Regions from separate parts of the Rothia sp. LK2588 genome, predicted to be linked through region 3. Evidence: riboswitches for the same ligand, from Rfam matches in the RefSeq annotation. Region 3 holds a riboswitch; each other region holds the start of a gene.
The links. A riboswitch is a leader RNA that binds a small molecule or an ion and turns the genes downstream of it on or off. The one in region 3 is predicted to bind thiamine pyrophosphate.
Positions count from the first base shown of each region.

Region 1: it holds a riboswitch for thiamine pyrophosphate, as region 3 does, so the genes downstream of both, thiO (glycine oxidase ThiO) here and VVR12_RS10135 (ABC transporter ATP-binding protein) in region 3, are expected to answer to the same signal.
Region 2: it holds a riboswitch for thiamine pyrophosphate, as region 3 does, so the genes downstream of both, VVR12_RS03875 (bifunctional hydroxymethylpyrimidine kinase/phosphomethylpyrimidine kinase) here and VVR12_RS10135 (ABC transporter ATP-binding protein) in region 3, are expected to answer to the same signal.

Region 1 covers NZ_JAYWLS010000001.1:483,150-485,411, forward strand. The annotation lists gene VVR12_RS02305 (hypothetical protein) at 1-260, opposite strand, end outside; gene thiE (thiamine phosphate synthase) at 321-989, opposite strand; TPP riboswitch at 1,121-1,222, shown strand; gene thiO (glycine oxidase ThiO) at 1,216-2,262, shown strand, end outside.
Region 2 covers NZ_JAYWLS010000001.1:820,235-822,496, reverse strand. The annotation lists gene VVR12_RS03875 (bifunctional hydroxymethylpyrimidine kinase/phosphomethylpyrimidine kinase) at 1-1,063, opposite strand, end outside; TPP riboswitch at 1,053-1,152, opposite strand; gene ppgK (polyphosphate--glucose phosphotransferase) at 1,178-2,020, opposite strand; gene map (type I methionyl aminopeptidase) at 2,071-2,262, opposite strand, start outside.
Region 3 covers NZ_JAYWLS010000004.1:333,298-335,559, forward strand. The annotation lists gene VVR12_RS10135 (ABC transporter ATP-binding protein) at 1-1,337, opposite strand, end outside; TPP riboswitch at 1,389-1,489, opposite strand; gene VVR12_RS10140 (DUF4235 domain-containing protein) at 1,640-1,903, shown strand; gene VVR12_RS10145 (MFS transporter) at 2,024-2,262, shown strand, end outside.

The sequences.
Region 1 (2,262 bases), on a different contig from region 3:
AGCGCTTGAGCGTACCCGGAGCACCAGCGATTGGTCGTGAGACCGGCCTGTTCCAGGGCATCCGTGCGGGTGTCGAAACCGATGAACCCCTCGGGGTGCAACGGTACGCGGTGCAGGTGCCCGGTGGGCTGACCGTTCAGTAGCGGTTCGATGACGACCGTGGGGGAGCGGTCGACCCATTTCAGGTCGCGAAAGAGGACCGCCTCACAGGAGGAATCGGCGGCCGAGGTCGGATCGGAGGGGAAGAGAAGATTCTGCACAGGGCAATTTTAGGCAAACAGGTCAAATCGGCCTCGCCCCGGGGAAGACGGGCCCAACGCTTAGCCAGCCAACGCCGCGACCAACCGCTGTGCCGCCTGGCGGGACTCCGTCGCCTCGGTGATCGCGCGGACCACCACGATCCGGTGCGCCCCGGCGTCCAGCACCTGCGGGCAGGTCTCGGGGTTGACCCCTCCGATCGCGAACCACGGTTTGGCGGGTTTCTTGTCCGCCACATAGCGCAGGTAACCCAAACCCGCCGCAGCGCGCCCGGGCTTGGTGGGGGTCTCCCACACGGGCCCGCAGGCGAAGTAGTCTACCTCGGGGTTATCGATCGCCTCATCGGCCTGCCCGGGGGCATGCGTCGAGCGGCCAATGATCACGTCCGGGCCCAAAAGTTCGCGCGCCTGGGCGGGGGAGAGATCGTCCTGGCCCACATGGAAGACGTCGGCGCCGACCAGCGCAGCGATATCGGCGCGGTCATTGACGGCAAACAGCTTGCCGTGACGGGCAGCCACCCGCTTCAAGATCAGCAACGCGGCGATCTCCTCCGCAGCCGAAATCTTCTTATCCCGCAACTGGATAATGTCGACACCGCCGGCGTACGCGGCATCCAAAAACTCCTCAAGGTCCCCACGATCGGCGCGGGAATCCGTGCAGAGGTACAGGCGCGCGGCATTCAACAACTCCACCCGCTGCCCACGCCCCCGGCCCACACCACCACCGGGCATAACGCCACCGCTCACCGCGGGCTCCTGCCCAGCACGGTCAGTACCTAGGGGAGTCCCATCATTCAACGTGTCATGTTCAGTCATCGAAGACCCTACAATCTTTCCATCAGTGATCGGGCGGGTTTATAGTGAAGAGAACCTACGGGAGCCCCATAGCGGGCTGAGAGGGCGAAAAGCCGACCGTCGAACTTGATGCGGATCATGCCGCCGAAAGGAAGTGTTGCCCATGGGCGCTACCCTCTACAACCCAGCCGATAGCGACGCCGCTATCCACCAATCTACACCCGCGCCCAACACCCCACCAGAGCACACCGACATCCTCATCATCGGCGCCGGCATCATCGGCCTCACCACAGCCTTCCGCCTTCAACGGGCCGGACGCACCGTCACACTACTCGACCCCGCACCCGCCAGCGAAGCCACCCGCGCCGCCGCCGGCATGCTCGCGCCCGCCTCCGAAGTGCAGTTCCGCCAAGAACCCCTCGTACCCCTCATGAAACGCGCCGCCGAACTCTACGCAGAACTGGCCGCCGACGTCCAACACACCACAGGGGAGAACGTCGGACTCCGCGACACACCCACCCTCGTCTGCTCTTACGACACCGCAGACAAACAAGCACTCACCGAACTCGCCGACTACCAACGCGAACTCGGCCTCGAAACCACACCCATCAGCATCCGCGCCGCACGCACCACCGAACCGGTACTCTCCCCACGGCTCACCGGCGCCATCCAAATCACCGGCGACCACCAAATCAACCCCCGCTGGTTCGCCAGCGCCCTCGCCAACCACCTCACCGGCGAGATCCACCCCGTCACCGCAACCGGCGTCCTGATCGCGGACGCCCCGCACCCCACCGCGCGCGCCGTCACCTGGCGAGACCAAACGGGGAACCCCGGCACCACCACCGCCGAACACATCATCATCGCCAACGGGCTCGGCGCCACAGACCTCCACGGCATCCCCGAGGTCTCCACGTTGCCGCTGAGACCCGTCTACGGGGACGTACTACGCCTACGCATACCCGAGAACCAACGCCCCTTCCTCACCTCCACCGTCCGCGGGGTCGTCCGCGGCAACCCCGTTTACATCGTGCCCCGCGAAGACAACACCCTCGTCATCGGTGCCACCTCCCGCGAAGACCGCCTTCCCGGCATCAACGCCGGCGGGGTCTACCAGCTGCTTCGCGACGCCCACGACCTCATCCCAGCCATCACCGAACTCGAACTCTACGAAGTCATCTCCCGGGCACGCCCCGGCACCCCCGACGAC
Region 2 (2,262 bases), on a different contig from region 3:
AGTCGTCTTGCCCGATATAGAACCGGAACTGCTCCTCATCGAGGGTCGCGTTGACGAGAGCGGGAATGAACCCTTCCGTTCCAAATCGGTGGAGGGAATGCCCGGTGAGTGACCACAGCCTTTCGGTGTGCGGCCCGGCGGGGGCTACCACGGCCTGCGGCGCCGGGACATCGCGGAACACGCGCGGGCGCTGATCCGAGAACTCCGCCTGACGCCGCAGGCGGTGAAAATGATCGATGGGTCCGTTGCCCGAACCCACCTGCAACGCCTCGCCGTTCTCTAGGGCCTCGCGCACCCAGGCGGTCGCCCAGGCCACCGCGTCTTGGGCGGAGTAACCCGCACCCAGACGCGTCGCAATGGCGGAGGAGAGCGAGCATCCGGTGCCGTGCGCTGCGGTCGTGTGTACCACTGGTGAAGGGGCCTGTGCTCGAATACCCGTGGCATCGACCAACAGGTTGTCGCGGTCGTCCTCGCCACTGAGGTGCCCGCCCTTGGCCACCACCTGCACCCCGGTGAACGCCGCCAAGCGCTGAGCCTGCGCCACCATCTCATCACGGGTCCCCGCCTGCTCCTCTTGCACCAGCTGGGCCAGCTCGATCAGGTTCGGCGTGATGATGGTGGCGCGGCGCAACAGCTCGCCTGAGATAGACTCGGCCAGCGCGTGGCCCGAGGAGGCGACCATCACCGGGTCGACGACCACCGGGATCTGTTCGGGGAGTTCGTCGAGCCAGTCGATGACGGCCTGCGTCGAGGGTGCGTCTGCGATCATGCCGATCTTGACCGCGTCGATGACCACGTCGTTGCTGACAGCGCGCAACTGGGCGGTGAGAAACTCGGGGTCGGGGGTGTGAATCTCTTGCACCCCGCGCGTGTTTTGAACCACCAGCGAGGTCACCACCCCCATGCCGTACCCGCCGGCGGCCGCAATCGATTTGAGGTCTGCGTGCAAACCTGCACCGCCGGTAGGGTCTGTGCCCGCGATCGATAAAACGCGAGCGACCGCGGGCCGAGAACCCTCGGCGTGCGCGGTCGTTGAAGAAGTATGCAGATATGACTGAGCCATGTCACAATCCCTTCGCTAGTTCTAACTAGATCAGGTTCGACGGGTGTTATCTCAGCTCCCCACGGTAGGGAGCACCCCGTGTGTCACAGCTCATGATAGCAGAGAGCTATCGCCCTAGTCGTTGGTGTGATCCCAACCGGCAGCCCAGAGGGCGGCGCCGACGATGCCGGCATTGTTACGCAGGGTCGCCATTACGATCGGGGTGCGAACGTCATCTTCGAAGTAGGGCAGGAACTTCTGCGGGTTTTTCGAGATACCCCCGCCGATCACGAAGAGATCGGGGGAGAAGAGCATCTCCACGTGGGTGAAGTAGCGCTGCAGGCGCTTGCCGTACTTCTTCCACGAGAGGTCCTCGCGCTCGCGGGCGCGGGCGGAGGCGCGCGACTCGGCGTCGTGACCGTCGATCTCCAGGTGACCGAGTTCGGTGTTGGGGATCAGATTTCCCTCGTTGATCAGTGCGGAACCGATGCCGGTGCCCAAGGTGATGACCGCGATGAGGCCGCCGTGGTCGCGTCCTACACCGTAGTGAGCCTCGGCCAAACCGGCGGCGTCGGCGTCGTTGAGGGCATGCACGCGGCGGCCGCCCAGCGCGGCAGACATGATGCCTTCCAGGTCAGCGCCCACCCACGATTCGTCCACGTTGGCCGCCGAGAGGGTGATGCCGTTCTTCACCACGGCGGGAAAGTCGATGCCGATCGATGAATCCGGTGCCGGGGCGAGCTCGCGCGATTGCAGCTCTTCGACGATCTGGACGACCACCTCGGCGCAGGCCTCGGGAGTAGCCGGCGAGGGGGTGGGGATGCGGAAGCGTTCGGAGACCAGGTTGCCGGTGCGGATGTCGACGACACCGCCCTTCATGCCGGTGCCGCCTATATCGATGCCGATCGCCAGGTCCTCGGGGTTCGGCTTGAAAACTTCGGTCTGACCTTCAACGGTTTCTACAATGGTGTTGCTCATAGCTTCTTTCTGAGGGCGGCCGCCAGCAGGCGGCGAGTGAATGATAATGGTTAGGAGATCGTGGGCAGGGTCAAGATGTCGGCCCCGTCCTCGGTGACCACGAGGGTGTGTTCGAACTGGGCGGTGCGCTTACGATCGCGGGTGACCACGGTCCAGTCGTCCTCCCACATGTCCCACTCGATTGTTCCGAGGGTGAGCATGGGTTCGATCGTGAAGATCATTCCCACCTTCATCTCGGTGGA
Region 3 (2,262 bases):
GGGTTCGCCTCGGCCAGGTGCCCCAGCCGCAGGCGGCTCATGAGTTCTTCGGTGCGCCTCGCCAGTTCCGCCTCGTCGAGCGGTTCACGGCGCAACTTGGTCAGGTGGCGGGGGCCAAACTCCAGTTCTTCCCGCACGGTCGCCTTGAGGAACTGCTGTTCTGGTTCCTGAAAGACCAGCCCCACTCGGGAGGCTAGGTCGGCGGGTTTCCAGGAGAAGATGTCGGCCCCGAGGCGGGGCGCGTACTCACCCTGCTGGTCAGTGCGCAGGGTGTCGGTGGCCTCCAGGGTGCCTTCGGTCGGTGCCAGCAGACCCGCCAGGGTGAGCGCCAGCGTCGACTTCCCCGCACCGTTGTCCCCCAGGATGGCCAGGTGTTCGCCGGCGCGGACGTCCACGTCGATGCCGCTGGTCACGGTAGGTAGCGGTAACCGCGGTTCGTCCCCGGCGGCCAACGACCGGGCGCGTTGTTTGAGCTGTGCGCGGGTGGGGTTCTGCCGGGTGATGCCCAGGTTGCGGGCGGTCAACAGCACCTCGCCGGGGTTCTCGGCGCGTTCGGGAACCTGCGGGACGTACCCGGGCAGCCACACACCGGCGGCGATGAGTTCTTCGCGGGCCTGTTCCAACACGGTTTCGGGGGAACCGTCGTGGGTGATGCCTTCAGGTCCCAGCACGATCACCCGGTCCATGTGCTCGGCCCACACGCCCACGCGGTGTTCGATGACCACCAGGGTGGCCCCGGTGGCGGCCTGCGCGGCCAAGACGGCGTCGCGCACCTCGGTCACGCCGGCGGGGTCAAGGTTGGCGGTGGGTTCGTCGAGCAGCAGCGCGCCGGGGTGCATGGCCAGGATCCCGGCCAGCCCGAGCCGCTGTTTCTGCCCGCCGGAAAGCGCGTGGGTGGGGTGATTCAGCGCCAGGTCATCCAAGCCGACCGCGCGCAGGGACGCCACCACGCGCGTCCAGATCTCGTCGCGGGGCACCGCCAGGTTTTCGGGGCCGAACGCGACGTCATCACCGACCCGGGCCAGCACCACCGATGATTCGGGATCTTGCTGCATCAGGCCCGACACGCCGCGCGTCTCGTGCGAGGGCTGACCGTTGAGGCTCATTTGACCCAGCTGAGACTGGCCGTCTTCGTCGTGCATCAATCCGCCCATAGCGTGTAACACCGTCGACTTACCCGCACCCGAGCCGCCCAGCAACAGCACTTTCTCGCCGGGAGCGATGGTGAAGTTCAGATCGTGCACAGAGGGGTGTTCGCGGGTGGGATGGTGCCAGCCGAAGTCCGCGGCGTCGATGCGAGCGCCGACGGTGCGCGATGACTGGTGGCTTGAGGCCATGAAACTGATCTGCCTTCCAGTGAGCATGGAAGGGGGCCACGGACAACCGTGGACTTGGAGAACTCGACTTCCTCCACCGGTACTAACCGGATCAGGTTCGAGGGTCTGCGTACGCACTCTCAGCACCGGGCGGTGCTCCCCTGTCGTTTCTCACGTATCAAATTCAAAACGTGTGGTGTTTAGTCTACGCCGTGAGACCCGGCGGTGTCATGCCGGTGCGGCGTGTGGATGGATTGAGAGAGCGGTTGGGGATATTCTGAGACTCGTATCCTTTCAAAAACCGAACCAAAGGACGTTTTCATATGAACCCGATTCAGATCGTCAGCTCCGCAGCATCGCTGGGCGGCGTGGCTCTGGCTAACAAGATTTTGACCGCTACCTGGCGCAAGGTCACCGGCAACGAGCCCCCGCAGAACAACCCCGAAGACGATGAGCGCTGGCGCGACATCCTGATCTGGGCTGCTATCTCCGGTATGACCGGCACCCTGATCAAGGTCTTCGTGGCTCGTGCCGCAGCAAAGGCTCAGGCGAAGAACAAGGCTCGCGGCGGTCAGAAGGAGATCTAATTCTTCTCCCCGCACCGATCAAGCTCCCGCTCCCTCACGGGGCGGGAGCTTTTTCGTGCCCGCCCGCCACATCGGGTGCCGCACGGCCGCGAGCGCCCGGAGACCGTTAGGCTTAAACCTATGAGTTCACCGCGCTCCTCTTCCCGCCCGCACGGCCGCCCCACCCCGGAGGCTCACCGCGTCTCCGCCACGAGCCGAGAACCAAGCTCTGCCCGTGACTCCGGCTCCACCCCGCACCCGGCGAAACGCTCGACGATCACGGCCTGGGCGCTATGGGACATGGGATCGGCGGCCTTCAACGCCATCATGACCACCTTCGTGTTCACGGTGTACCTCACCTCGAAGAGTTTCGGCGACAC